DNA from 2 places in the Bacillus sp. ISL-39 genome. Region 2 is predicted to be linked to the other one. Evidence: a T-box and tRNA genes for the amino acid it is inferred to sense, from the RefSeq annotation. Region 2 holds a T-box; the other holds one or more tRNA genes.
What was found. The T-box of region 2 lies ahead of alaS (alanine--tRNA ligase). A T-box ahead of a tRNA ligase gene usually reads a tRNA of that ligase, here a tRNA-Ala.
Positions count from the first base shown of each region.

Region 1: it has a tRNA-Ala gene. The T-box ahead of alaS (alanine--tRNA ligase) is inferred to sense a tRNA for this amino acid. The anticodon was not compared.

Region 1 is NZ_JAGGQM010000036.1:1,610-15,338, reverse strand. It holds gene J7E37_RS21790 (GNAT family N-acetyltransferase) at 127-666, opposite strand; gene J7E37_RS21785 (DMT family transporter) at 676-1,590, opposite strand; gene J7E37_RS21780 (MgtC/SapB family protein) at 1,745-2,440, shown strand; tRNA gene J7E37_RS21775 (tRNA-Ala) at 2,548-2,620, shown strand; gene J7E37_RS21770 (glycoside hydrolase family 13 protein) at 2,667-4,379, opposite strand; gene J7E37_RS21765 (glycoside hydrolase family 31 protein) at 4,358-6,691, opposite strand; gene J7E37_RS21760 (glycoside hydrolase family 31 protein) at 6,710-10,114, opposite strand; gene J7E37_RS21755 (ABC transporter substrate-binding protein) at 10,181-11,455, opposite strand; gene J7E37_RS21750 (carbohydrate ABC transporter permease) at 11,471-12,232, opposite strand; gene J7E37_RS21745 (carbohydrate ABC transporter permease) at 12,355-13,230, opposite strand; gene J7E37_RS21740 (ROK family protein) at 13,240-13,729, opposite strand, start outside.
Region 2 is NZ_JAGGQM010000001.1:107,593-125,029, forward strand. It holds gene J7E37_RS00500 (tRNA threonylcarbamoyladenosine dehydratase) at 261-1,022, shown strand; gene J7E37_RS00505 (replication-associated recombination protein A) at 1,058-2,326, opposite strand; gene cymR (cysteine metabolism transcriptional regulator CymR) at 2,548-2,970, shown strand; gene J7E37_RS00515 (cysteine desulfurase family protein) at 3,067-4,215, shown strand; gene mnmA (tRNA 2-thiouridine(34) synthase MnmA) at 4,283-5,398, shown strand; gene J7E37_RS00525 (tetratricopeptide repeat protein) at 5,558-6,217, shown strand; gene recD2 (SF1B family DNA helicase RecD2) at 6,413-8,872, shown strand; gene J7E37_RS00535 (PRC-barrel domain-containing protein) at 8,984-9,460, shown strand; gene J7E37_RS00540 (hypothetical protein) at 9,470-9,661, shown strand; gene J7E37_RS00545 (YrzQ family protein) at 9,695-9,820, shown strand; gene J7E37_RS00550 (AI-2E family transporter) at 10,224-11,303, shown strand; T-box leader at 11,368-11,579, shown strand; gene alaS (alanine--tRNA ligase) at 11,655-14,288, shown strand; gene J7E37_RS00560 (IreB family regulatory phosphoprotein) at 14,368-14,637, shown strand; gene ruvX (Holliday junction resolvase RuvX) at 14,639-15,055, shown strand; gene J7E37_RS00570 (DUF1292 domain-containing protein) at 15,071-15,358, shown strand; gene mltG (endolytic transglycosylase MltG) at 15,746-16,897, shown strand; gene J7E37_RS00580 (O-methyltransferase) at 17,198-17,437, shown strand, end outside.

The sequences.
Region 1 (13,729 bases), on a different contig from region 2:
TTTTAAGCTCTGTCTGTGCATTATTATTTTCAAGGTTCACTTACCTATTCATTTAAAAATATTTAAAAAATCCCCTCTATGAAGGGGATTTTTTTGTTTACACCTTAAGGTTTTGCATCTATACTCTTACAGTTTTTCTCTAGCAGCCTGGCGCAGCAGTTGTAAATCTCTCCACATATAAGCTACTTCGACATATTCTCTGCCTGCAATTTTCACAACTTCCTCCCCAGCTTTTTGCGGCTGAAGGCTTTCATAAAATTTCCGGCTTTCATTATCGGCTAACACCCACACGAGGATGGATTCGTAATTTTGATTCAGCAAATCATCCACACCGGCTTGCAGCAGCCTCAGGCCCAGTTTTCCTCTTTGATACTCTTTAAGGATATAGATCGCGTACAATTCTCCATCGGCTTTAAAATTCCCTGATCTTTCTTTTCCAAAGGATGCAAAGCCTACTATTTCCCCTTCTGGATTAATAGCGACAAAAACAGGAGAGATATTAGCACTTTCTGATAAGCTTTTTTCCCATAAAGGTTTCCGGTCCTCCACCTTTAAAGTATCCAAGTAATCCTGGCTTATAATCCCCTGATAAGTTTCTTGCCAGCTTCTGACGTGAACCCTGGCAATTCCGCTTGCATCATCTTTTGTAGCCTTTCTGATCTGCACATACATCCCCTACCCCGATATTGATTTGATTTCGGCTTGATTTTTCAGCTTCATTTTTCTTTCATCTACTAAAAACAAAGTTATGCCTACGATAACAACTAGTCCTCCGATAATCTGAGTCCAAATGACTTTTTCACCGAGCAGATAGAACGCAAGTACGGTTGCGCCAACTGGTTCAAAAAGTATCGCCATCGAAATAACTGAGGCGCTAATCCATTTTATAGACCAGTTAAACAATGTGTGGCCAAGCAAAGTTGGGATCAGCGCGAGGAGGATAAAGTAGACCCAATCGCTCGTAGGATATGGATAGAACGAGTCACCAACAGCTATTACATAGAAGAACAATGTAATTGAACTGATGCTATAGACGATAAAGGTATAGGTTATTAAAGACATCCTTTTTCTGACTGTTTGGCCAAATAAAAGGTATACGGTTACCAATGCACAGGCTACAATCGCCAAAAAGTCCCCAAACAGTGCACTTCCGCTGATTTTAAAATCACCCCAGCTGATGATGACGCTGCCGCCAATCGCAATCACACCGCTTAAAATCGCTTTAGCTGAAACACGCTCTTTAAAGAACAGATAAGCACCCACGAATGCAAATAGAGGCTGAAGAGTGACCAGCACAGTTGAGCTTGCTACCGAGGTATAGTTTAGTGATTCAAACCAGAGGATAAAATGGAAGGCCAGAAATATCCCGGCTATTCCGGTGAATACCCAATCCCGTTTCGTAATAAGACGAAGTTCCGAAACATACTTTATAAGAAATACCGGCAGCATTAATAGTACTGAAAAAAATAATCGGTAAAAAGCTATGACTCCGGACGGCGCGGATGAGACCTTGACCAGGATCGCAGAAGTTGAGACTGCCACGACGCCGATTGCTACCGCCATATAAGGATTTACTTTAGGTGACTGCATTTCTATTCTCCTTTAAGTTACACAATGTGAATTAAATGTATTTTACAATGAATTCGAACTTTTATCTTGAATTAAATTTTATTTTTTATAAAAAGTTTAGTCTGTGATTTTTAGGGAAAGTAAATACATCTTATTTAGGGGCAGGAGAAACGATATGTTCTATTCAATTGATATGGAAATATTGCTAAAGTTGGGGATTTCCGCATTCCTGGGCCTGGTGATTGGGCTCGAACGGGAGATTAAAAGAAAACCGGTAGGACTTAAAACAAGCCTTGTTATATCGATCGTCAGCTGTCTTTTAACGATTGTATCAAGTGAGTCGGCTTATATGTTCCCTGGGGATGAAGATGTGAATATCACGATGGACCCGCTCCGTTTGGCAGCGCAAATCGTCTCAGGGATAGGTTTCCTAGGTGCCGGAGTTATTTTACGAAGAGGGAATGACACAATTTCAGGTCTGACCACGGCAGCGATGATTTGGGGTGCCGCTGGAATTGGCATCACGGTTGGCGCCGGGTTTTACTGGGAAGCCATTGCTGGTGTTGCTCTACTCATTGTGAGTGTGGAATTCATACCGTTCCTGATGACTTTCATAGGTCCAAGACAATTAAGGGAAAAAGAGATCCGGCTGCAGTTTAATGTCAATAGCCGGGAAAGCATAGCCGATATTATTACCAGGATCAAAGAGGAAAAAATCGCCTTAAAAAATGTCCGTATTAAGGATCTTGCAGAGGGAAATCAGCTGGTGCAATTGATTGTAACCGTGGACTTCCGCAGAAAGACGACGGATGTGTATGAAACGGTGTCGGATATTGAAGGGATCAACAGGGTTGAAATTGAAGGTTTGTAGGAGGAAAGCCGCTGAATTGCGGCTTTTTTATTTTTACATAAAATTTTGTCTTGCATGTCCAGCGAGATGGTTATATAATCTTTCTTGTACCTTATCTATTCAGATACGGGGGATTAGCTCAGCTGGGAGAGCGCAACGCTGGCAGCGTTGAGGTCAGGGGTTCGAGCCCCCTATTCTCCACTTACTAAAAAAGCCGTCAAACCAATTGGTTTGACGGCTTTTTTCATTATTGATTGTCCTTTTGATAATAGACCACTGTTTCATATGCCCTTAATTTGCCTAGTTCTACTTCTTTATAATTTTGTACGATTAATTCCGCATTAGTAATTTCAGTTAATAATGCTTCTCCCTCAAGGAAAATCTCCTCGCTGCTGAAGTTACATAACACAACAACCTTTTCATTCTCACTTCTTCGCTCATATGCAAAAATCTTTGGATGATCCTCAAGTAATAGATTGAAGTCACCGGTTGTGATAACATCTAATTTCTTTCTAAGAGCAATTAAATGTTTATAATGATAAAAAATAGACTCTTTATCTGCTAAAGCGGCTTCTACATTAACTTCTTTATAGCGTGGATTTACTTCGATCCATGGAGTTCCTTTCGTGAACCCGCTATGAATTTGTTCGTTCCACTGCATAGGAGTCCGGGCGTTGTCCCTGCCTTTTACATAAATCGAGTTCATGATATCTTCTGTTGGAACACCAAGAGAACGTTTTTCTTTGAACATATTTATTGTCTCGACGTCTTGATATTGTTCTATCGATTCAAACTTAACATTTGTCATTCCGATCTCTTCACCCTGATAAATATAAGGTGTCCCCTGCATCATGTGAAGGCAAGTCGCAAGCATTTTGGCAGATTCCACTCGGTACTCCTGGTCATCACCAAACCGGGAAACAATCCTTGGCTGGTCATGGTTATTCCAATACAAGCTATTCCAACCTGTGCCATGCAATTCAGTCTGCCACTTTGCCAGATTCTCCTTTAAATCAACCAGGCTCAAAGGTTTAAGATCCCATTTTTCAGTAGGACCACTATCTAAACCCATGTGTTCAAAGGTAAAAATCATGTTAATTTCCTTATTTTCAGGATTTGTGTACATAACCGCATCTGAAGTACTCGCTCCCGGCATCTCCCCAACAGTCAAAATATCGTAGTGAGATAGAACTTTTTCATTCATCTCTCTCAAGTATTCATGAATCTTTGGTCCATTTACGAAGTATGGACCTCCATCCCCATATATAGCACCTTCTTTAACCTCCCCATCCGGAAGACCAGGGACCTTAGAAATAAAGTTAATGACGTCCATACGAAAACCGTCTATGCCTTTATCAAGCCAAAATTTCATCATAGTGTAAATTTCATTCCTCAGAGCTGGATTTTCCCAGTTCAAATCAGGCTGTTTTTTTGAAAAAAGATGCAGATAATATTCATTTGTATTTTCTTCATAATCCCAGGCCGGCCCACTAAAAATCGATCCCCAATTGTTCGGCTCTTTTCCTTTTTTTCCTGGCTTCCAAACATAATAGTCTCGATACGGATTATCCAGGCCTTTCTTCGATTCTACAAACCAGGAGTGTTCGTCAGAAGTATGATTCACTACTAAATCCAAGATGATTTTCATTCCTCGCTGATGAGCAGCATCAAGAAGATGATCCACATCCTCCATCGTTCCAAATTCCTTCATTATTTGGTAGTAATCCCTTATGTCATAACCATTATCGTCATTTGGAGAATCATAGATAGGACTTAGCCAGATCACATCCACGCCGAGCTCCTTTAAGTAATCCAACTTTTGGATAATCCCTTGCAGATCCCCAATACCATCCCCATTGGAATCATAAAAACTTCTAGGATAGATTTGATATACTATACTTTTTTTCCACCATTGTTGGTCATTCTTTACCTTTTCCACTACAGTATCTCGATTTTCCATTTCTCCGGCTCCCTTACTTCAGATAAATTCTCAACCCTAACGTCTCCCGAGTAGCCATAAACCTTCATCCTTTTTACTTGGCTTTTCCACTGCTTATCTCCGCTTATATTTACATTAACTCTCAGATAACCGTCATTCATTTCAGTTTGGAAATTTGTGATGGAATATTGACCATCTTTATAGCCAAGGGAACTTCCATCATCTTCATACAAACTGAACTTCCCTTTATCACCAGCATAAACTTCAATCTCAAGGATTTGATTTTCAGTTGTGTTTTGAACCTCTGATCCAATAGGAAGAATGGTTCCTTCTTTAATAAAGATTGGGAGCTTATCTAACACTGCTTCAATTAAGACATACTTTCCACCTTGATATGATTCTTTAGTCCAGTAATCATACCAAGCTCCCTTAGGAAGATAGATGGACCGATGGGTCTTACCAGGCCGTAAAATAGGTGCGATCATGACATTGCTTCCTAAAAGGAACTGATCACTGATATTAAATGTATTTTCATCCTCAGGATATTCCATCACAAGAGGACGAACGATTGGGACTCCCGTTTGGGATGACTCATGGAATAGGGAATATAGATAAGGAAGCCACTTATATCTCAGTTTGATGTATTTTTTGACTATTTCAGTTGTGTCTTTACCAAAAACCCATGGCTCCTGTCGGATACTGTCCTGTACACTATGATTCCTGAAATAAGGCATGAAAGCCCCGACCTGCGTCCACCTGATCAACAATTCAGGTGTACAGTCAGAAGAGAAACCGCCAACATCCGCTCCAGTAAAAGCAACCCCTGATATGCCAAGATTCATGATCATCGGCAATGACATTTCAAGATGCTCCCAGTGACTTCGGTTATCCCCCGTCCAGACGGTGGCATACCTTTGGATACCCGCATAACCAGCACGAGTCAAAACGAAAGGACGTTTATTGGGAAGAAGCTCAGAAAGTCCTTCGGCAGTTGCTTTGCTCATGTAAAGTCCGTAGGTGTTGTGCATCTCCAAATGCGATTTCAGTTCTCCATCCACATCATGCATCACATCAAGATCCATGGTCTTGCTTTCATTAAAGACAGATGGTTCGTTCATATCATTCCAAATTCCCTCAATGCCGAGGTTGGTATAGAATTGATGCAAACTTCCCCACCAATTCCTAGCGTCAGAATTCATGAAGTCAGGAAATGCACTCGTCCCAGGCCAGACATCCCCATGATATATCTGCCCATCAAGATACTTACAAAACAGGCCTTTCTTTACCCCTTCTGTGTATACCGGATACTGACCATCCTTTTTCACTCCTGGATCTACAATTGGCACAACCTTGATCCCTTCATTTAATAGAGTAGAGATTAGATTATCAGGTTGAGGAAAATGATCCTTATCAAAGGTAAATACTCGATAATCTCTCATGTAATGGATATCGAAAAATATACAATCCAAAGGGATTCCTTCTTTTTTGAAACGATTTGCGACTTCCAGGACCTCTTCTTCTGACCGATAGCTATAGCGGGACTGATGATATCCAACCGCCCATTTGGGAGGAAGACTCATTTTTCCTGTCAGTTCAGTGTAAAGGGTGGTGATTTCCTTTAAATCCCCACCAACAAAAAGGTAGAAGTCGATTTGGCCACCATTGGCACTCATCCTAAATTTATTTGAATAGGTCTGGGTATCAAATTCGGTTTTAAACGTATTGTCAAAGAAAAGTCCATATGATCTTTGCTTGTTGTGAACAGTAAAATACGGAATGGATTGGTACAGTTCGACCGTGTCCTTATTGTGTGGTGCATAAACGTCCGTATTCCACATCGACAGTTTCGAACCTCTCTTATTGAGGAAGCCGGTCTTTTCTCCAAACCCATAAAAGGCATCTTCAGCTTCCATCAGTGAATCAAAAAATACTTCACCACTGTTTTTATAAAAAGCTGCCGGGCTCCCCGACTGAAAAACTGTTCTTTGATCTTTCGATATCTTTATTGTAAAAGGATCTTTGGTTACCTCAACTTTTACCGAATCACAGGTGATCATTAATTGGTCATACGATTCCTGAAACGATGCCTCATGAGGCACTTGCTTAAGTGAAACAGCAATGCTCGACCCCGATTCTACTTCTCCAAATGGATTTATGATGATCCTAGGAATCTTTTTTTCTGCAAAATAAATCAAAAACTCACCATGCTCATTTGTCCCTGTTAGCATATGATCTTTCCACGAGAAAGATTTGACTGACCCAACATGTAATTTAGGCTCGCCTTCGATCTTTTCCTGGGATGGAAGGACAGCAAAACTAGTTGTATCTAACACATTCATTCCTCCATGTACTCAAGCTTTTTTCTTTCCGTTTACAAAAACAGCTTTTCCTTCTGAGTTAGCTTCATCAGGAAGATAAACATCAAATTCTTCTGTTGGTCCACTTACTGAAATCCTCCATCTATCCGATTCTTCTATGACGTCAACACTCCACTGATTATTCAAGTGGTCATTGATTCTTTCTGATAATCCATCCTTCAAATAAACCCTCAATAATGGTCTGACATAACTGGTAATATCATTGGAAACCCAAGAACCTAATTGAAGCGTTTGATCCACATTCGTTAAAATTACGGACCCTTCTTTTACGTAAACAGGAATATGGTCAAGTGGTGAATCAATCAATTCATAGGCAGGACCAATAATTCTTTTTCCGTTCCAGAAATCAAACCAATTCCCTTCAGGGAAATAAACTTTTCTTGAAGTTGCACCTTCTTCTGTTACAGGAGCAACCAATAAAGAAGATCCAAAATAATATTGGTCGAATACTCCTTCACCTCGTTGATCTTCAGGGTTCTCCATAAATAAGGAGCGCATTAATGGAATACCTGTTTCACTAGTTTTTCTTGCTTCGTTCCAAATGTAAGGGAGCAGGTTCATTCGGACATTGGCATAAAATCTATATCCCTCAATTGCAACGTATTGATTGGTTCTCTCTGCAATATTCCATGGAGTGCGGTCCTGATTAAACTCACCTTTGCTTTCAGCGTGATATTGCATGATTGGGCAAAAGGCTGCCATAGCTGCAGATCTGACAAACAATTCGGCCGTTGGAATATCACCGTTGAATCCCGCTAAATCCCAGCCCCAAAATGGAATTCCTGACATCCCAGAAGTGATACCTGCAGCCAAAGATCGCTTAAAGGCGTCAAAAGTCGATCTTTCATCCCCTGCCCAATGTGCCGGGAAGTTTTGAGCTCCCATATATCCCGCACGGCTAAAGGTCATTGAATCTCCGCTTTTAAAGTCATTAGCGAATTGGTAGTACGCCTCTATATAATCATTTGGATACAAGTTACGCATTTCGTCGCCGGTTTTCCCATCAGCAAATAGCAATTCGTCTCCGAACACAAACTCCCCACCATCTGTTTTGAAGCCATCTACTCCAATTTCTAGCAAATACTTCCGTTTGCTAAACCACCATTCTTTGGCTACTTCATTTGAAAAGTCCATCAATAGACTTTCTTTAAACCAACCTTCAGGCATCCTGTATGGAGATCCGTCTTTCTTTTTGACAACATATCCATTTTTCAGCATATATTTTTCATCCGCATCTTTTTGTGGATGCGTTTGCCTGTTTAAGTATTTTTTAATCGGAATCTGCCACAGAAGAACTTTCAACCCGTTATCATGCAGGTATTCAAACAATCCCTTCGGATCCGGCCATCGTCCCCATTCAGGAAACTCAATTTCGTTGTAGGAATGACTTTCTCCATTAACTTTCACATCATATTGGGCATCATTGAACATGTAATAAGTGGCTTCATCACTCCACTGTTCCAGGACTAGAACAGTTGCTGGTATCTGATATTCATTTGTTTTCTCAACTTCTGAACGGGTCAGACTGTCCCTGTCCCAGTTATTGCTCGACATCCAGGGTCCAAATGCCCAAACGGGTGGTAATACTGGTTTGCCAGTTTTCGAAGTAAAGGTTTCAATCACTTCTTTTGGTGTTCCAAAGAATGCGGTAATAAAGGTGCTTTGTTCTTTTTCTGACATCCTTATCTTAATAGACATGGCATCCTTCAATGAGTGAGCGATGTCAAAATGGGTGTACCTGTTGGTATTAACCACCAAGCCATATCCCATTGAACTGATGTAAAAAGGAACAGGTATATAAGTCCTTGTACCTTGGTCTCGATACTGGTTATAAACATAGCAATCAATGATATTCCCTCGCTGCTCAACAGCGTTATATCTCTCTCCGAATCCATAAAAGCTTTCGTTCATCGGTGTATGCAAATTAAGCCTTAAGTCTCTTATAAACTGATTTTCATCAGTCGTACATTCAATAAAGGAAAGGAAATCATGTGATTTTAAAAGTGTTTTGTTGGCATCTTTTATGCAAATAAAAAATGGATCTATCTGCAGGTCAATAGTAAATTCTTGGTTCATGGATCTAAGGGTAAAAGCTTCATATTCTGCCTGGAGAAATTCTTGATTAATATTAGAATCAATATTGATATAAAACTGGTCTTCATTGAAGCCCAAATTGATTTGTAATGAAAAACCATCCTCATCTTTCGCTAACAAGACTACTTCACTCTCAGCCTTTTCAAATAAGCGGAATTCATTTAGTACCCGGCGTTTTAGAGGGGTGATTGGAAACCACTCTGATTGCACCTTAAGGTTCTCGGCTTGAAAAGCAGAGAATTGATAACTGAATTCCTCCTGCTTGGTCTGAGGCTCGATAATTCCAGTCCAAATGTATACTTTTTTATCCTCAAGATATTTTCGAGTCAACTCATTTTTCTTTACTGTTTCACCGCTAGTTGACTTTAAAGTTAATAAAACTGAATCTACTTCGCCTTCAGGCCATACCTGGCAAGCTACTGTTATAGGTTCTTCGGTAGTCGGATTATGTGGACTGCGTTCTGTAAGCTGCGGTTCGTAAATGTTATGATTGCCAAAGGGTGTATGTACTATTTTGTACTCTTCTATTGAATCAACCTTATAGTGGTCTATCATTTCAATAATCACTTTTCCAAGCTCGGATTCCTCTGTTGACTCTTTTTCAATTAACCCTTTTGCCAAATTTAAATAGGTATTTGCTTTTTCATAGTTGCCCTTTTCCAAAAAATACAAAGACAATAGTGCGGTTGCTGAAGAAGATTTTTTCTTACCTTCAATCGTTTTTAGTACCCCTGTATTATTCACTAACTGCCTTTCAATTTGACCAACTGCTTCTACCACAATTAAGTCTTCCGGAGAAAACAATCCATATGGCATAACTGCAGTAAGCATATCCAAAGAAATTTGCCGTTCATTCACTGCATCAAGCAACATCCCCCCAGAAAGTAGAAAGTCAAAGACAAAATCTCTGATTTCCGTGATTGTTTTTTGGAGTTCATATTGCTGGAGATAATTTTTGGATTGAGTTAATGCCGCATATACCATTGCAATGTTCGAAACATAAATATCTTTCTTGCCGTCTCCCCAGATACGTTCAAAAGGTTTTCTCCAATTATCCTGGAGAAACGTTAAGTAAGGTTGAACATTAACTGCTTTCAAACTCTCACTATTTATTTCTTTTAAATGGTTCTGCACATTCCATAACCAGGTAGCAATAAGGTATATGCTGTCTTTATCGAGTTGAGGTTTATGGTTAAGAAGAATTCTTTCCGAGGATGGATAATCATTATTTAACTGGTATACATGAGCTTTAAGCAGCTTGCTGAACATTGCTTTTGAATCCATATGTCTCTCCCCTTATGTTAGAAGAGAAGGATATGAGGATGCCTCGATATCCTTCTCCAGATTTGATTACTTCAGCTTCTCTAATTCTCCCTGCATAACTTTCAACGCTTCTTCAGGGCTCTTTTTACCATTCACCACATTTTCTAGTTCCTTTGTGATCAGGTCACTCATTTTACTCCAATCTTCAATTACTGGAGGTAAAACAAGCGTATCCATTGCTTCAAAAATAACTTCCCTGCTTTCTGGAGGAGTTTGTTCCAGATAAGGCTTTAAGATATCTTCATTCGTGATTGCTGGAAGTTCCCATGAACTTGCAATTCGAATTTCTGCCGCTTCGTCACTAGCGCTCATGAAGCGTGCAAATTTATAAGCAGCGTTTTGAGCATCTGAGTCCTTTGAAACTGCTAATCCATTTGCGAAGAAGTGATGAGCCTTTTGTGTATTGCCTGCTTCAAGTGCAATATCCCATTTGAATGGTACATCTTTGAAAGCGGATAGCATCCAGATTCCAGTATGCAAGATTCCGATTTGACCGTTCTTAAACAAATCTTCTGGTGACTGGCCAGATAGATCACCTACAGAAGGAGTAACTTTATATTTGTTCACCTTATCAACCATATATTGAAGAGCTTCTGCATTTTCAGGGCTATCGATGGTTACTTCTGATTTGTCTTCATTGAATACAGATCCGCCATTCTGAGCAATAACTTTATAGAATTCATGGAACTGAATCGGTGAATAAGTACCCCAGATCTTTTCACCCTTGTTTGTGAGTTTTTGTGCTGCTGCCAATTCATCTTCCCATGTCCATTCTGCAGTTGGATAATCTACTTTCGCTTTATCAAACAAGTCTTTATTGTAGAAAGTAACAACGTTTGAGAAGCTTTCCACCATTCCATATTGCTTTCCTTCGTATTGATAAGCTTTATATGCTTCTTGATTTAATTTAGATGGATCAAAGTCCTTATCTTCTTCAATGTATTTAGACAGGTCCGCTAAAGCTCCCTTCGAGGCATAACTAACGAAGTTTTCATAGTTAAGCTCGAATACATCCGGTGCTTTTCCGCCAGCAATCATGGTTTGCAGCTTTGTAAAATAATCATCATAAGCAGCAATCTCATAATCTACTTTTACATTTGGATTTTGCTTTTCAAAAGCACTGATCATGTCCTGTAGGTCTTTTTCATGGTCAGTACCTGGTGAAAAGGTAAAGTAATTGATTGTTACCTTTTCATCTTTGCTGTCTCCAGAGCTTTTTTCCGAATCAGAACATCCTGCCAACACAGTAAAAGTAAGCATAAATAGTAGAACAATAGCCGAAATAAGCCTTTTGTGAGTCATCTTAATTCCCCCTTATTATTCTTTCATTCCACTCATTGTCATTCCTTGAATAAAGTACTTCTGCGCAAATAGATAGACTGCAAGTATTGGCAAAACACTAATGACCACACCTGCCATCATCATGTTCCAATTCGTTTCCCACCTCCCTTGCAGAAGAGATAATCCTAACGGCAAAGTAGCAAAACTTTTATCATTAATTACAATAAGTGGCCATAAGTAATTGTTCCAAGACTGCATGAATGAAAAGATGCCTAACGTCGCGAGTGTTGGTTTAGATAACGGCATGATTACTCGCCAGAATATTGAAAAATGGTTGGCACCATCCATGAATGCAGCCTCTTCAAGTTCTTTCGGAATCGACAAGAATGCCTGCCTTAACAAAAAGGTTCCAAAAACACTAAACAATCCAGGGACGATTAATGCCTGGTATGTATCAAGCCAGCCAAAGTTTTTCATTAAAATAAACTGAGGTATCATGGTGACCTGCGCTGGAACCATCATAGTGGCCAGGTATAATAGGAAGAGTTTATCCCTGCCCCAAAATTGCATCCTGGCAAACGCATAAGCTGCCATAGAACATAAAAGCAGTTGGCCTAAAGTAGTAAGAACCGCCACTAACAAGGAGTTTCCCAAAAAGTGAAGCATTGGGAACGCCCCAGTCACATCCTTATAGTTTTGAAAGGTTGCATGATCAGGGATAAACTGTGGTGGAAAGACCATTGTTGCTCCTTGATTCTTTAATGAAGTAGAAATCATCCATAGAAAAGGAAGCAGCATTGCAATTGCACCTAAGATCAAAACGATGTACAGTAAACCTTTTTTAAATATCCTAAGACTTGTAAGTTGATAGTCGTTCTGAAGGACAGTTGATTGTTTTGTAACCGTATTCATTTCCATGTTCAATCCGCCCACCTTTTCTGCATTTTCATCTGGATCAAAGTAATCACAAATATGACGATGAATAAAATCCATGACATTGCGGAAGCGTAGCCCATTTCAAAATACCGGAAAGCATGATTGTATATGTTTTGAACTAGCACATTGGTTGCGCCGCCAGGACCGCCTTCAGTCATGATCATGACCTGGTCAAAAACTTGGAATGAGTTAATCAAAGAAATGATGGTTACAAAAAATGTCGTAGGTGTCAAAAGCGGGAGGGTGATATTCCAGAATTTCTTCCAGGAATTTGCCCCATCGATATCTGCGGCTTCGTAGTAGGAGGTAGAAATATTTTGTAGGCCGCCTAAGAATAGTACCATAACAAATCCAATGTCTTTCCAGACACTTGTGATGATGATAGCTGGCATTGCTAGACTTTCATCTTGGAGCCAATTAAGCCCCTCAATACCAACAAATGATAAGAAGTAATTTATTAATCCGTAACTAGGGTTGAACAGCCATTTCCATACAAGAGATACGGCAACCCACGATGTCACTACTGGTAAAAAATACGCTGCTCTGAAGAATGCTCTTAATTTTACTTTTCTATTAAGCAGCAAAGCACATGCTAATCCGAAAATCATTACTAAGGGTAAATATCCAATAATGAAAGTTATCGTATGGGTAAACGCTGCCCAAAATTCTTTATCCACCATTAGCTGTTTGTAATTATCAATTCCGACGAATTCCATAGTGGATATTAGGTCCCAGTTCGTAAAGCTGATGGCTAATGATGATAAAAGCGGGAAAACGATAAAAGTCAAAAAACCGATTAAATTGGGCAAAAGGAACACAGTTACCCAAAAGGCTGTCTTTTTCTTTGTCATACCAACCATGTTCTCACCTCAATTTAATATAGATTTAGATTCTTCATAGATTGGAGCCTGAAACAAATGAGTGATTGCGAGTAAGGCTGCCCCTTTTAGCCATGAATCATCTCCGAGTTCTGTTGGCCTTATTTCTGTTTGGATATTTGCGGCTGAAAAAAAGTTCACCCTTGCAATATCTACAGCGGCATCCAGGAATAAGTGCTTGTATTTCATCCCTTCTCCAATAAGCAAAATTGTATGGGGATTAAGTGCGTTAATTGCATTTAGTATGCCGTATCCCAGGTTTTCACCAAATGATTTCATCAATTCAATTGCAAGAACATCACCTTTTTCTGCTGCAGTAGATACTTCTTCAAATGAAAAATCTTCAATGATTGTTTCAGGATAGCTTTCTTTTATCTCACTGCCACGGTTAAATAGAAAGAATTCAGATGCATACATTTCAAGGCAACCTTTTTGTCCGCAGTGACATGGATACCCGCCAATTTTCATTACCGTATGGCCA
Region 2 (17,437 bases):
CAAATTTAAAGAAATCAGCCTCCGATTTGTCCGATAGGGCCCTTCTAATGGACAAAAATTAGGAAATCCGGCTTCGATTTGTCCGATAGAAATCTTCTAATAGACACTTCTATGTAATACACCCTTCTTTCCTTCAGTGCTCTACCAATACTTACATACACTTCAATTCCTATAAAAATACTTTAAAATAATGAAGGGTATGTTATATTCAAAAGCGGGTATAGATAGTAACATTAATCTTAAATTTGGAGTGAGTATGGATGCTTCATCAATTTTCTCGTAATGAATTGGCCATTGGCAAGGAAGGCCTAGATATAATGAAGAACAGTACCGTCGCTGTTTTGGGAATAGGCGGAGTTGGTTCGTTTGCGGCAGAAGCCCTGGCAAGGTCGGGAGTTGGCAAACTAATCTTGATTGATAAGGATGATGTTGATATCACGAATGTCAACCGACAGCTTATTGCTCTTCTTTCCACTGTCGGAAAGCAGAAGGTAGAAGTGATGCGTGATAGAATCATGGATATAAATCCTGAATGCGAAGTCATTGCGTTGAAAATGTTCTATACAGAAGAAACATATGAAGAAATTTTTGGCTATGATCTGGATTTTATTGTTGATGCATCGGATACAATCTCTTACAAAATCCATTTGATCAAAGAAGCAATCAAGCGTGACATCCCGATGATTTCAAGTATGGGAGCCGCTAACAAAATGGATCCGACACGCTTCCAGATTGCTGATATTTTCAAGACGCACACTGACCCGCTTGCTAAAGTCATTCGTACTCGCTTGCGCAAAGAAGGGGTCAAAAAGGGGATTCCGGTTGTATTTTCAGATGAAAGCCCAATCGTAATCCGCGAAGATGTCCGAAAAGAGGTCGGCAATGATAATGCGGAAATCAGGAAAGCGAAGATGCCGCCATCTTCCAATGCTTTTGTTCCGTCAGTAGCAGGACTCATCATGGCAAGTCATGTTGTCAGAGAGCTGTTGAAAGATATTGAAATTGAACGCGTGAATAGCTAAAAATAAGCGGAAGAGCCGTAAGTCGGCCCTTCCGCTTATTTTTTTTGCCCTGTAATCTTTTCATAGATTGCAGCAATGGCCTGTTCGAATTTACCGGTTTTCTTGGGCTTGTAATATACCTTGTTCTTGATCCTGTCCGGGAGATACTGCTGTTTGACCCAACCGCCTTCATAATCATGCGGATAAAGATAATCAACGCCTCTTCCCAGGTCTTTCGCACCTTTATAATGGGCATCCTTGAGGTGGTCAGGAACCTCGCCGCTGATCCCGGAACGGATGTCAGCCAGTGCGGAGTCAAGAGCAACATACGCCGAATTGGACTTTGGAGACAGACATAGTTCTATAACCGCATTGGCCAGTGGGATCCTTGCTTCCGGAAAACCGACCCTTTCCGCTGCTTCGATGGCTGCCAGCGTCCTTTGTCCCGCCTGCGGGCTGGCCAGTCCAATATCTTCATAGGCAATGACAAGGAGCCTGCGGTTAATGCTGACGAGGTCGCCTGCTTCTATCAATCTGCCAAGATAGTGGAGGGCGGCATTCACGTCGCTGCCTCTGATCGATTTTTGGAAACCTGACAGTACATCGTAATGGGCATCACCATCTTTATCGTGAGAGAGACTTTTTTTCTGCATGCATTCTTCTGCATCAGCTTCATCTATATGGATGACCCCGTCTCCATCTGGTTCGGTGGAAAGCACAGCGAGTTCAAGAGCATTCAGTGAGCTTCTCACATCTCCGCCTGAAGCTGTGGCGAAATGGGTAAGAGCCGCATCGGTAATCTTAATTTTTAAGTCCCCAAGGCCTCTTTCTTCATCGGCAATAGCCCGGCGTAATGCAGTTTTAATATCATCTGGTTCAAGCGGCTTCAGTTCGAAAATCTGGCATCTTGACCGGATCGCGGGATTGATTGCGTGGTAAGGATTGCTCGTCGTCGCTCCAATCAAGACAATCATTCCATTTTCAAGGTAAGGAAGCAGGAAGTCCTGCTTTGCCTTGTCAAGGCGGTGGACCTCATCAAGAAGCAGGATCACCTTCCCTGACATTTTAGCCTCAGCGGCGACTACTTCCATATCTTTTTTATTATTGGTAACAGCATTCAGGGTCCTGAACGCGAAATTCGTGCTTCCCGCAATGGCACTGGCAATCGAAGTTTTTCCAATGCCAGGCGGACCGTAAAGGATCATGGAGGATAATTGCCGAGCCTTGACCATCCGGTTTATGATTTTTCCTTCAGCAACAAGATGTGACTGGCCGATCACTTCCTCTATCGTCCTCGGCCGCATCCTGAAAGCAAGAGGTTTAATATTCATGCTCATCGCTCCAATAACGCATATTTCGTATATATACAATAACACGAACGAGGGACTTGCGCATGGGGCACGCAATTTGTGCTATAATTGCAAAAGCCTACCTATTGACTGAGGATTTTGATACTATTTATAGTGAGAGAATGCCATATGGGGCATTATGAATATATCTGAAAAAATAGCTAACTTTTTAAGAAAAATTGGAATAGAGGTGCAATATGAAAATATCAACGAAAGGACGCTACGGATTGACGATCATGATCGAGCTGGCTAAGAAATATGGTGAAGGCCCGATATCACTAAAGTCCATTGCGCAAACGAATGATTTATCAGAGCATTACCTGGAGCAATTGGTTGCTCCGCTAAGGAATGCCGGCCTGGTGAAAAGCATCAGGGGAGCATATGGCGGGTATATTCTCAGTTCAGAACCATCAACCATCTCGGCTGGGGACATCATTCGTGTCCTCGAGGGGCCAATCAGCATCGTCGAGGGTATCGAGGATGAGGAACCTGCCAAGCGCGAACTCTGGACAAGAATCAGGGATGCTGTCAAGGACGTACTTGACAATACAACAATCGAGGACCTAGCCAATCATTCCGACAACTTTGGCGAGTCTGACGCTTATATGTTTTATATTTAGATTTTCTTCGTAAAAATTTGTTGCCTGCACAGTCCATTATTAAGGGAAATGCAACAACGTCAATTTTAAAAAATCTTCTGAAGAGAGGGTAAGACTTTGGAAAGAATCTATTTGGACCATGCAGCCACTACACCAATGCATCCGGACGTGCTGGCTGAAATGGTCAAGGTAATGGAAGCAGAATTCGGTAACCCTTCTAGCATCCATCATTTCGGTCGTGAGGCAAGGAAGATCCTTGACGATACCCGAGATGAACTGGCGAAAAGCATCGGGACGAGAGGAAACAATATCATTTTTACCAGCGGCGGTACCGAAGCAGATAACCTGGCCATAATCGGTTATGCGGAAAGCAATCGCTCTAAAGGAAAGCATATCATTACGACACAGATTGAACATCATGCTGTCCTGCACAGCTGTGAGGAATTGGAGAAGCGCGGATTTGAGGTCACTTATCTCCCAGTAGATGAAAATGGCCTGGTTTCTTTGGGGAAATTGGATGAGTCCTTACGTGATGACACAATCCTTGTGACAATAATGTACGGAAACAATGAGGTGGGCATAATACAGCCAATCAAAGAGATTGGTGAAATGTTAGCTGAGCATCAAGCTGTTTTTCATACGGATGCTGTCCAGGCTTATGGGATTGAAAATTTGGACGTCGAAGATCTGAAGGTTGATTTGCTTTCAGTTTCAGCCCATAAAATCAATGGACCCAAGGGGATTGGCTTTCTTTATATCCGGGAAGGAATCAAGCTGTCCAGGCAGCTATTCGGTGGTGAACAAGAACGTAAGCGCCGTGCCGGAACCGAGAATGTAGCGGCTATTGCCGGGTTCCGCAAAGCCGTTCAACTATCCCAGAAGGAGCTTGAAACAAAACGCAGCTTCTATAACGATTTAAGGAATTTGTTCATTGACCAACTCGAAATGAGCGGAATCTCTTTCCAGCTGAACGGATTGCTTGATAAATCACTTCCTCATATTTTAAACTTAAGCTTTCCGGGCACGAATGTCGAAGCGATGCTTGTCAATCTTGACCTATCTGGCATTGCTGCTTCAAGCGGTTCAGCATGCACTGCTGGATCAATCGATCCTTCCCATGTGCTGGTCGCGATGTTCGGAAAAGAAGATGATAAGCTGACCAATTCCATCCGCTTTAGCTTTGGGTTGCACAATACGAAGGAACAGATTGAAAAAGCAGCTGAGAATACGGCGAAAATTGTCAGCCGGCTTGCGAAAACTAGCTAGTTTTAGAAAAACAGCCAGGTTTAAGGGAAGAATAAGTTTTAAAGGAAGAGAAAAGAGGTGAAGCATAATGGAAAAATCACCAAAGGATACGAGAGTGGTGGTAGGGATGTCCGGCGGTGTTGATTCATCTGTTGCTGCGCTCATTTTAAAGGAGCAGGGCTATGATGTGATCGGCATCTTCATGAAGAACTGGGATGACACGGACGAGAACGGAGTCTGTACGGCGACCGAGGATTACGAGGATGTGATCCGCGTCTGCAACCAGATCGGCATTCCATATTATGCGGTCAATTTTGAAAAACAATATTGGGATAAAGTTTTCACTTATTTCCTAGATGAATATAAAGCAGGCAGGACGCCGAATCCAGATGTCATGTGCAACAAGGAAATCAAATTCAAAGCATTCCTTGAGCACGCGATGAACCTTGGAGCTGATTATTTGGCGACAGGACATTACGCTCGAGTCGAAGACCGGGACGGGGAACGCCAAATGCTCCGCGGCCTTGATGAAAATAAGGATCAGACCTATTTCTTGAACCAATTGAGTCAAAGCCAGATTGAAAAAGTATTGTTTCCGATCGGGAATCTGGAAAAATCCCGAGTCAGGGAGCTTGCCATGGAAGCAAACCTTGCCACGGCAACCAAAAAAGACAGTACAGGCATCTGCTTCATAGGTGAAAGGAATTTCAAGGAGTTCCTTGGGAATTACCTGCCGGCACAGCCAGGCAATATGGAGACAATGGACGGTGTTGTAAAAGGAAAACATGACGGTCTGATGTATTACACAATCGGCCAGCGCCAGGGCCTTGGCATTGGCGGTTCAGGTGAACCCTGGTTTGTTGTCGGCAAGGACCTTGAACGTAATGTCTTGCTGGTTGAACAAGGTTTCCACAACGAACTGCTGTATTCAGACAGCATCACGGCGGTTAATGTCGGCTTTGTATCTGATAGGGAAAAGCCTAAGACTTTCGAATGTACTGCAAAATTCCGCTACCGCCAGCCAGATAACGCTGTGACGGTCGAACTTCAGGATGATGGGACAGCAAAAGTCCTGTTCAAAGAACCAATTCGTGCTGTGACACCCGGACAAGCCGTCGTTTTCTATGATGGTGATGAATGTCTTGGCGGAGGAACGATTGACGAGATTTTCAAGGACGGAAGCAAACTGACATATGTCGGCTAATCCTGATCAAATCCCCGGCGGGCCAGCTTCGCCGGGGATTGTTTTTTGACTAGGCTTTTTTAGGAGTTTTTAACGCATTTACAGTTTGGGAAGTCACCCACTATAGAGTCTAAATTCCCTTTAGTATGGTATACTTTCATGGAGAATGGAGTGTTATATATGGATAAAAATCAGACAGGTATTCAGTTTATGAAAGAAGGCAAGTGGGAGGATGCAGCCAAGACATTCGCCGAAGCGATTGAAGACCATCCAGAGGATCCAGTTGCATACATAAATTTCGGGAACGTTCTTACCGCGGTAGGCGATACGGAAAGAGCGATGAATTTTTACGATAAAGCAATCAATCTTGATGAAAATGCTACCGCAGCATACTACAGCAAGGGCAGTGTTTATTACGATAACCAGGATTTCGATGAAGCCAGAAAGATGTTTGAGCTGGCCATGAAAAAAGGGCTGGACAATGGAGACAATTTTTTTATGCTGGGCATGAGTCTCGCACAGTTGGGCAGCAGCAAGCTGGCTCTGCCATATTTACAGCGCAGCACGGAGCTTCTCGAAAATGATGCTGAAGCCCATTTTCAATATGGCCTATGCCTGGCCAGGGAAGCTTTTATCGATGAAGCAATTATTGCGCTTGAACAGGCAATCCAACTGGACCCGGAGCATGCGGACGCACTTTATAATCTAGGGGTAGCTTATGGGTACAAAGAAGATGGCGACAAGGCACTCGATATGTTCAATCGTGCATTGGAAGTCCAGCCAGATCACTTGCTTGCAGGACACGGCAAGAAATTGATTGAGGGCCAGGATCTCAATTAATTAGCCTATTTTCGTAAACTTTGTTGCTTCAGTAATCATTGGCTGCTGAATTTTTACGGGTGTTGTGACTTCTTCAATGAGAGGCAGTAAGAAGAGAGCTTGATGCCTTACAACAACCGGCTAAGATATACAAAGCAAGAATTAATGCGAAATCAGTCATCAATCAAAAGTCAATGGAGGGAAGGGGGAAGTGCTTTGGACAAACAGGACTCGCTTGATTTGTTTTCAGAACAGGGTAAGTTCATGAAAGGAAAGCATCTTGTCACCATTTTTCATAATGAACAAAATCTTTACACAGTCCTGAGGATCAGGGTTGAGGAAACGAATGAGCAGTACGAGGATAAGGAAGCAGTCATAACAGGCTATTTCCCCCGGATTCATGAGCAGGAGACTTATATTTTCTTTGGTGAGGTAAAAGAGCACCCTAAGTTCGGCGCCCAATTCCATGCGACACATTTCCGCAAGGATCTGCCACAGTCAAAGCAGGGGATCATCAGTTACCTATCAAGTGATCTCTTCAAAGGAATCGGGATAAAAACGGCAGAGAAAATCGTCGATACACTTGGGGAAAAGGCGATAACGCGAATCATTGAGAACCCGTCAGTACTTGACCAGATTCCAAAGCTGGCTCCTGAAAAAGCGAAGGAACTATATGACACTTTGATGGAGCATCAGGGCCTTGAACAAGTAATGGTCGCATTGAACGAATATGGATTTGGCCCTCAGCTGTCGATGAAGATTTATCAGGTATACAAAGAACAGGCCATTGAGGTAATCCAAAATAACCCTTATAAGCTGGTGGAGGATATCCAAGGCATCGGGTTCGGCAGGGCGGATGAACTGGGGAGCCAGCTGGGTTTGACAGGCAGCCATCCGGATCGTATCAAAGCGGCCTGTCTTTATACTCTCGAGGCTTCAAGCATCCAGGGCGGGCATGTTTTCATGGATGCAGAGGAACTGCTCGTCGATGTGAAAAAACTGCTTGAGGACAATCAGAATATAGAGATACAATTCACTGATATCTCGAACGAAATCATCCAGCTTGGTGAAGAAGGTAAGCTGGTTGCTGAAGAGCACAGGATTTATCTGCCGTCCCTTTATTACTCGGAAAAAGGACTGGTTGTGAACATAAAAAGGATTCTTGACCAGACTGAATATGAAAATCAATTTCCTGAGTCAGAGTTTCTGCTAGCTCTCGGTAATCTAGAGGAGCGCCTGGGTGTCCAATACGGACCAAGTCAGAAGGAAGCAATCCAGACTGCGCTCATGTCACCAATGATGATCCTGACGGGCGGACCCGGCACAGGGAAAACAACGGTCATCAAGGGAATTGTTGAGCTATATGCAGAGCTGCATGGCTGTTCTTTGGATCCTAAAGATTATAAAAAAGAAGAACCTTATCCGTTCTTGCTTGCAGCTCCGACTGGTCGTGCAGCTAAGAGGATGACTGAGTCAACCGGCCTGCCTGCCGTGACCATCCACAGGCTGCTGCGCTGGAATGGCGCGGAAGGCTTTGACCATAACGAAGACCAGCCTCTTGAAGGGAAAATCTTGATCATCGATGAAACCTCGATGGTTGATATATGGCTGGCTCATCAATTGTTCAAGTCGCTCCCTGACAATATACAGGTCATCGTAGTGGGAGATGAAGACCAGCTTCCATCAGTAGGACCCGGCCAGGTACTGAAGGATCTGTTGGATTCTGGAAGGGTCCCGACCGTCAGGCTGACGGATATCTACAGGCAGGCTGAAGGTTCGTCGATTATTGAACTCGCTCACCAAATCAAAAATGGCTATCTGCCAGACGATATTTCCGCACAACAGCCGGACCGATCGTTTATAAAATGTACGACCAGCCAGATTCCACAGGTAGTCGAAAAGGTAGTCGCGAATGCCAAAAAGAAAGGGTATTCCCCTAGGAACATCCAGGTACTGGCACCGATGTACAGGGGTCCAGCCGGTATTGACCGTTTAAATGAGCTGCTGCAGGATTTATTCAATGCGAATGCTGATGGCACCAGGAAAGAGCTGGCGTTTGGCGATGTGAAATACCGGATCGGCGATAAGGTCCTCCAGCTAGTCAACCAGCCGGAAGCCAATGTATTCAATGGGGATATGGGTGAGGTAGTCGCGATCTTTTACGCAAAGGAAAACACAGAAAAACAAGATCAGCTGATTGTTTCCTTTGACGGCATTGAAGTCACTTATAACAGGCAGGACCTGTCGCAAATCACCCATGCTTATTGCTGTTCAGTACATAAATCCCAGGGCAGTGAATTTCCGATAGTTGTCCTTCCGGTGGTAAAAAGCTACTACAGGATGCTGCGCCGGAATCTGATTTATACAGCGATCACCAGAAGTAAGCAATTCCTCATTCTTGTTGGCGAAGAAGAAGCACTGAAAATGGGGATTGAACGCTCTGAGGATACAGCAAGGAATACCACACTGGTTGAGAAGCTTGTACAAATGCTGCCTGGATTGAATGGTGAAGCAGGCACAAAGGAACAAGGCAAGCCCCATCCGGAAAATCTAAGTGGACAAAATATCCCAATAGATGAGGAAACGGATTATATCGACATCATCAAAAAAGCTGATCCGCTGATAGGGATGGGCAATCTGACTCCTTATGATTTCATGGAGGAAAATGAGGCTTAAGAATCTGCGATTATTGCGGATTCTTTTATATTATCCATGGAAAACCTTACACCTCATGAATTGCCTGCAGTCAGTGGAAACTAAGAGTGTTCGGAAAGGCGGGACACACTTTTGCGGACATTTTCACTTTTAAAGGGACTGCCTGTATATGAATTGGCGAGTGGTCAGAAACTGGGCGAAGTTTGTGATGTGAGCATTTCTGGCAATGGAAGCGTAGTAGGCTTACTTGTAAAAAAGGGTGCGTTCATCAAGAAAACGTTTCAGGTCAAAGTGGACAAGGTTTCATCCTTTGGTGAAGATGGGGTCATGGTGAAAGACAAGTCAGCCTTGGAGCGATTGGAGACAGAGCCTGAATATACATTTGAACATAATGAGAGCCTCGCTGGGAAAAAGCTTCTTTCGAAGGAAGGGGAGCAGCTGGGCTTGCTGGAGGATGTATATTTCATGGAAGAAGTGGGCACGATTGTAGGGTACGAATTAACGGATGGCTTTTTTTCGGATATCGCGAATGGGAAGCGTGTCATTAAGACCACTGGTCCACCTGCAATCGGAAAGGATGCCATCGTCGTCACTGTTAAATCGAGATGAGGTGTCCTTATGTTAAGTTGTCCCAATTGCAGGAGCAAGGATATCGGTAAAATTGGCATCAACCAATATTACTGCTGGAATTGCTTCATCGAACTGTCTCTGAACAATGGCTTGATCCATACCCATCAAGTCGAAGAAGATGGAACATTGAGCTCACTTGATGATTTATTTGAAGAAGATCAACGTCAATACGGCATATAAAATAAATCGAAGAGGTGAAGCACATTGAATAGAATGTTAACCTCCGTAATCGCTTTTGGTGCTGGCATGGCAGCTTACAACTATACGTCCAACAATAATATGTTGTCTGGAAGAAAAATGAAGAGGCTTGGCAGGAAAATGAAGAAAGCTTTATTTTAATTTGCTTAATGATAAACCCCTGTAATTTTTGCAGGGGTTTTTTACTGTTTAACAGGAAAACAAGCTTTGTTTTTCCTAAATTTATGCAGACGGCATGATTATCAGATTTCATTGCTCAATTAAGCATCATATTTGGGAGATTATTTTGTTTTTTTGCTTAATTATAATCGATTATTAAGAGAATAATTTTTCCAATTGCACTGTTCTGGATTTGTTTTACAAATATTAACTGAAAAACACAATTTCTAGTCACGAAAAAGCATTAAGCAGGAAAAATTTCGCTAACTGATAACAAAAATAGCTACATAATCTCAAAAAAAGTCTCTATAAGCATCCTCGCGAGGCCAAAAATGCATAATCCGCCACCTTTTTTTCAAGAATAACAGGAAGGTAGGTGAAGATATTGAATATCCAGATGAAATGGTATTACCGGCTCGGATTTCTTCTCCTTTTATTCATTGTGCTATTTATTTTCATAAAATTACAGTCCATTTGGATTCCGTTTTTGGAAGTATTGATTTCACTGCTTGTTCCTTTTTCCGTGGCTGCGTTTATTACATATTTGCTCCATCCTATTGTTGAGGCCCTTCATCAAAAGGGCCTTCATCGCGGGGTTTCGATCCTGATCATCTATATTTTGTTCTTTGGCGGTGCTGGGTTTGCTTTTTACAAAGGGGTCCCCGCAGTGATTCGCCAGCTGGGTGACCTGGCGGAGAATGCTCCGTATTTTGCCGAGCAATATAGGCAAATGGTAAACAATATTGTCGACCAGACCTCGACTTGGCCGGCAGGGATCCACGAAAGAATCGAGGAGGGAATTACACGGATGGAGCTATGGCTTGATGGAGTGCTTGCAGGTACGATGGCTTTCCTGATGGATATCATAAATTCGATATTGACGATAGCGGTTATCCCGTTTATCGCTTTTTACATGCTGAAGGACTTCGATGTCATGAAGAAAGCGGCATGGTATCTGACACCGCGGCAATGGAGACAGCCAGGCACAAAGTTCCTGCACGAAGTCGACAAGTCGCTCGGGAGCTATATCCGGGGCCAGCTGCTCATCTGTCTGATCATTGGTGTTCTATCTTCGTTGTTTTTTTGGATGGCGGGCATCAAGTATTCGCTGCTGTTGGGAGCAATCGTTGGGATAACGAATGTAATCCCTTATTTCGGTCCGATTATCGGAGCTATTCCAGCTGTGATCATCGCAGCGACCATGTCGGTGAAGATGGTGCTTTTATCACTAGTGATTGTATTCTCGCTTCAGTTCCTCGAGGGTAATATCCTTTCCCCGCTTATTGTCGGGAAAAGCCTGCACATGCATCCGCTGATGATTATGTTTGCGCTGCTGGCAGGAGAAGAGGTTGGCGGCATTCTTGGATTGATTCTTGCTGTTCCTGTCCTGGTTGTATTGAGGGCGGCATTGATTCATGCAAAAGATCATATCATCCTTGAGAGAAAGAAAGAACGACCTTCATAATTTTTGCCAAGTCGTTTGACAAACCGCACCTGGCTATATATAATTCGGCTATAGATTAATAATTCGAAAAGTGTAGAAGGAACGAGTATGTTATAGACCATTGTCCAGAGAGGGATTCCCAGGCTGAAAGAATTCCCGGTGAAGGATAACAGAAGGCTATTCCGGAGTGCAGGCAAAACCTGCCGTAGCAGCTGCGTTAAAGCGTTTTTGAGAGATGGGCGCGTGTCTTTGTGTCCATAATCAGGGTGGTACCGCGAGCAAGCTCTCGTCCCTGTCCAGGGATGAGGGCTTTTTTTGTTGTCTAAAATCCCTGAAAGCTAAAATTTCACTTGGGTTTAGGAGGTTAGTTTTATGAAAAAACTGACAGGTGCTGAAATCAGAAAAATGTATCTTGATTTTTTTAAGGAAAAGGGCCACGCAATCGAGCCGAGCGCATCGCTCGTACCTCACGATGATCCTTCCCTTCTTTGGATCAACAGTGGTGTAGCTACATTGAAAAAGTATTTCGACGGCCGTGTGATCCCGGCAAATCCGCGTATCACAAATGCGCAGAAATCCATCCGTACGAACGATATCGAAAATGTCGGCAAAACAGCGCGCCACCACACTTTCTTTGAGATGCTTGGAAACTTCTCGATCGGTGATTATTTCAAGGTAGAAGCAATTGAATTCGCTTGGGAATTCCTTACGGATGAAAAGTGGATTGGCTTTGATCCTGAAAAACTTTCCGTAACCATCCATCCGGAAGACGACGAAGCTTTCAATATCTGGAGAGAGAAAATCGGTGTTCCTGAAGAGCGCATCATCCGCCTTGAAGGGAACTTCTGGGATATCGGTGAAGGTCCAAGTGGTCCGAACACAGAAATCTTCTATGACAGAGGACCAGAGTACGGCAATGATCCTGAAGATCCGGAATTATATCCTGGAGGAGAAAATGACCGTTATTTAGAAGTCTGGAACCTTGTGTTCTCTGAATTCAACCATAATCCTGACGGAACATACACACCGCTGCCAAAGAAAAATATTGATACAGGTATGGGGCTTGAGCGTATGGCTTCTGTCGTTCAGGACGTTCCGACAAACTTTGAAACAGATTTGTTCATGCCCATCATCAATGCGACTGAAGAAATCTCCGGTGAAAAATACGGTCAGTCCAAAGAGAAGGATGAGGCGTTTAAAGTTATTGCTGACCACATCCGTACGGTAGCATTTGCTGTCGGCGATGGTGCCCTTCCTTCAAACGAAGGCCGCGGGTATGTACTTCGAAGATTATTGCGCCGCGCTGTGCGTTATGCCAAGAAGCTGAACATCAACCGTCCATTCATGTACCAGCTTGTGCCTGTGGTTGGTGAAATCATGCATGACTTCTACCCGGAAGTAAAAGAAAAGACCGACTTTATCCAGAAGGTCATCAAGAATGAAGAAGACCGTTTCCATGAAACGCTTCATGAAGGACTTTCGATTCTTTCTGAGCTAATCAAGAAGGAGAAGGAAAAAGGCAGCGGCATGGTCCAGGGTGAAGATGTCTTCCGCCTATATGACACTTATGGTTTCCCTGTCGAGCTGACAGAAGAGTATGCTGAGGAAGAAGGCTTGAAGGTCGACCATGAAGGCTTTGAAAAAGAGATGGAGCTGCAGCGTGAAAGAGCACGTGCTGCACGTCAGGATGTAGGTTCCATGCAGGTTCAGGGCGGTATTCTTGGCGACATTAAAGAGAGCAGTGAATTCGTCGGCTATGATAATTTCGAAACAAACAGCAAGATTGTTGCATTGGTCAAAGAAGGCGAGCTTGTTGAAGAAGCGAATGCAGGCGATGAGATCCATTTCATCCTTGATGTTACACCTTTTTACGCAGAAAGCGGCGGCCAGATTGCCGATAAAGGAACCCTTGCAGCGAATGGTGTTAAGGTATCTGTCAAGGATGTAAAGAAAGCTCCTAACGGACAAAACCTTCACCATGCAGTTGTAGAAGAAGGCAAGGTAACCAAAGGCCTTGAAGTAACAGCTCAAGTGGACCAGGAAAACCGTGCAAGAATCATCAAGAACCATACAGCGACACACTTGCTTCACCAGGCATTGAAGGATGTGCTCGGAGGTCACGTAAACCAGGCAGGATCTCTTGTCGAGCCTGACAGACTGCGTTTCGACTTCTCTCATTTTGGTCAGGTGACTGCAGAAGAGCTTGAGCAAGTAGAATCAATCGTCAACGAAAAAATCTGGAGAAGCATTCAGGTTGAGACCAGCTTCAAGCCGATTGCTGAAGCCAAAGCCATGGGCGCGATGGCATTATTCGGCGAAAAGTATGGCGATATTGTCCGTGTCGTAAAAGTCGGCGACTATAGTCTTGAGCTTTGCGGCGGCTGCCATGTTCCAAACACATCCGTCATTGGACTGTTCAAGATTGTATCTGAAGGCGGCATCGGTGCAGGAACTAGAAGGATTGAAGCTGTAACAGGGGAAGCGGCTTACAAAGTGCTGAATGACCAAATCGGTATCCTGAAAGATGCTGCAGCCAAATTGAAGACATCTCCTAAAGATGTTGCAAACAGAATTGACTCAATGCTTGCTGAAATGAAGCAGCTTCAGCGCGAAAATGAATCCCTTTCGGCAAAATTGGGTAATATTGAAGCAGGAAGCCTTACTTCTAAGGTCAAAGAAGTGAATGGTGTCCAACTGCTGGCAGCCCGTGTCGATGCAGCTGATATGAACAGCCTGCGAAATATGGCTGATGATTTAAAGCAGAAGCTTGGCTCAGCAGTCATCCTCCTTGGCATGACCGACGGCAGTAAAGTGAATCTGATTGCAGCAGTGACAGATGACCTGATCAAGAAAGGCTATCAGGCTGGGAAACTGATCAAGGAAGCAGCGGCAATTTGCGGCGGAGGCGGCGGAGGCCGTCCGGATATGGCCCAGGCTGGCGGAAAAGACCCTTCAAAACTCGACAATGCGCTTCAATTTGCCGAAGAATGGGTGAAATCAATTTGATATAAAAGTAAAGTAGTGTAGAATGAAGGTATCTTGAAGAAAATTTTACCGGCCATTTTTTAAAAGTGAGGTGCATTCGATGAGCTCGTTTGACAAGACGATGAGATTTAATTTTCCCGAAGAGCCTTTTGAGCATGATGCCAATGAAGTCCTGCTGCAGGTGTATGAAGCCTTGCAGGAAAAGGGATATAACCCGATCAATCAGATTGTCGGTTATTTGCTCTCCGGCGACCCGGCCTATATTCCCCGCCATCGGGATGCCCGCAACATCATCCGCAAGCTGGAGCGGGATGAAATTATCGAGGAACTGGTTAAATCCTATTTAAGGAACCATCGAGAGGGGAAATAAATTGCGGATCATGGGACTAGATGTCGGCTCGAAAACAGTCGGCATTGCACTGAGCGATGAACTGGGATGGACAGCTCAGGGGCTTGAAACATTGAAAATCAACGAAGAAGAAAATGTGTTTGGTTTTGATGAAATTGGTAAAATAATAAAAGAGTATGAAGTCGACAAGGTTGTCGTCGGGCTGCCAAAAAACATGAACGGCACAATCGGCCCTCGCGGAGAGGCGAGCCAATTCTATGCCCGTGAATTGGAAGAAAGGTTCGGTGTGCCTGCCATCCTTTGGGACGAGCGTCTGACGACAGTGGCTGCCGAGCGGGTTTTGCTCGAAGCAGACATGAGCCGAAAAAAAAGGAAAAAGGTCATTGATAAGATGGCTGCAGTAATGATTTTACAAGGCTATTTAAACAGCCAAAATTAAATTGAGGTGACTATAATGGACCACGGCGAAAACAACATCACAGTAGTAGACGAAAACGGCAATGAACAATTATGCGAAGTACTTTTCACATTTGACTCAGAAGAATTCGGCAAGTCATATGTGCTTTATTATCCAGTAGGTGCAGAGGACAACGATGACGAAGAAATCGAAATCCACGCTTCCGCATTCAACCCTTCAGAAGACAATGAAGATGGCGAACTAATGCCAATCGAAACTGACGCAGAATGGGACATGATCGAAGAAATGCTGGAAACATTCCTTGCTGAGCAAGACGAAGAATAAAATATTCAAACTGGGACCAGGCGAATAATGCCTGGTCTTTTTATTTTTCCTCGGATACTCCTATCGGCGAAACGGAAGGGAGAGTCTGCGGAAAGTGTCCGATAGAAGGGATCTATCGGCCAAACAGAAGAGAGAAATCGTGAAAAGTGTCCGATAAAAACGAGGTTTCGTATCGAGTTATTGAAGCCCAGCACTACTAATTAATGAGTCGGTTATATTCATATAAAAACAAGCGTGAATTCGCTGGCGAAATTTAGGTTAATTTGTCGTCTGCAGTATTTTTTCGTAATTATTTGCAAATAAAAATAGAAATTATAGTATAATGGTTCGAGATGTGATATTAGAGAGTATCCAGGAAGTAAGTTTTTGTTAACTGGAGGGGGAACTATGTCAGACGAGAAAAATATAAAAGATTCGAAAACAGATAAAAAGCAATTGATTGCTGAAAAGCTGGTTGAACAGCAGAAGGAAGCGAGAATCGTTAGGAAGATTGTCTTCATCACCTCGATCGTGGGGATTCTGCTCATTGGGGCAATTGGCGGTGGCGGCTATTATTATATCAAGGAAGCCCTGAAACCAGTGGATGAGAGCAGCAAGAAAACAGTGGACGTCAATATACCGATAGGCTCCTCAACAACCGGAATCGGACAAATTCTCGAGGATGAAGGGATCATCAGGGATGCCAGAGTCTTTAAATATTATGTGAAGTTTAAAAACGAAGCCGGCTTTATGGCGGGCGATTATAAAATGAAGCCTTCCATGACGCTTCCTGAAATCATCACAAGCTTGAAAACCGGGAAGGTCATGCAAGAAGTTGTCATGAAAATAACGATTCCCGAGGGTAAGCAATTAAAGCAGATTGCTGGGATTATTGCCGAAAAGACACAGCAGGACGAGGAAGAGATTTTCAAACAGCTGAACGATAAAGAATTCATCAATAAGATGATGGGCAAATACCCTGATGTTCTCACAGAGGAAATCCTGAAAGATAATGTCAAGTATCCGCTTGAAGGCTATCTTTTCCCGGCAACTTATCCTTTTTACTCAGAAAAGCCGACAGTCGAGGAAATAGTAACTGTCATGCTTACAAAGACGAAGGAAGTGCTCGGTGAATTCAAGGGGCATATGGAAGAAAAAGAACTGACTACACATGAATTGATGACGATGGCATCGCTCATCGAAGAGGAAGCTACTGAGAAAGTAGACCGCGATAAAATCGCCAGCGTGTTCTACAACCGCCTTGAAGATGGAATGATGCTGCAGACAGACCCAACTGTTCTCTATGCGCATGGAGAACATAAAGACAGGGTGTTTTACAAGGATCTTGAAATCGATGATCCATATAATACCTATAAAATTCAGGGTCTGCCACCGGGTCCAATCGCCAATCCGGGGCTAATGTCAATCGAAGCTGCGCTTGCACCTGCTGACACAGATGATATGTATTTCCTTGCCACCTCTACAGGGGAAGTGCTCTTCTCTAAAACGCTCGCAGAGCATAACCGCAAAGTGAATGAACATATCACAAACAAGAAATAACTGTAAATTTAAGGGAAATGCAGAAAGGTTAGCATTTCCCTTCTTATTGTGATAAAATAATACAAGTGTTTTTTTGTAGTAATATTACTGTCCAGTGTGGGCTCTCGATGGGAGCTCAGATTCATTTGATAGCGTGTATTGCAGAAGTAGGAGTTGTGGCTTTTAGCTTATGAACCTGTAGGCAGCATTGCCTGAAGGTGTTCCTCTTAACCTGTGAACGCTATTTTTTTCATGTTCGGATAGTCATTTAAAAATATCTACTCTTGCTGAGATTCAGCTTTTGAATAGAGGTGAAGCAGCTTGCTTAGTCAAGAGCTGCAAAGTTATATAGATACTTTAATACAGCCCAGGAATGGCCTCCTGTTAGAGATGGAGGAATATGCAGATCAAAATGGTGTCCCGATTATGGAGCCGGCAGGTATTGAAACCATGCTGCAGCTCTTAAGAATACAGCAGCCGAAAGCGATTCTGGAGGTAGGAACGGCAATTGGCTATTCCGCACTAAGGATGTCGTTCGCCCTGCCGCAAACAAAGATCGTT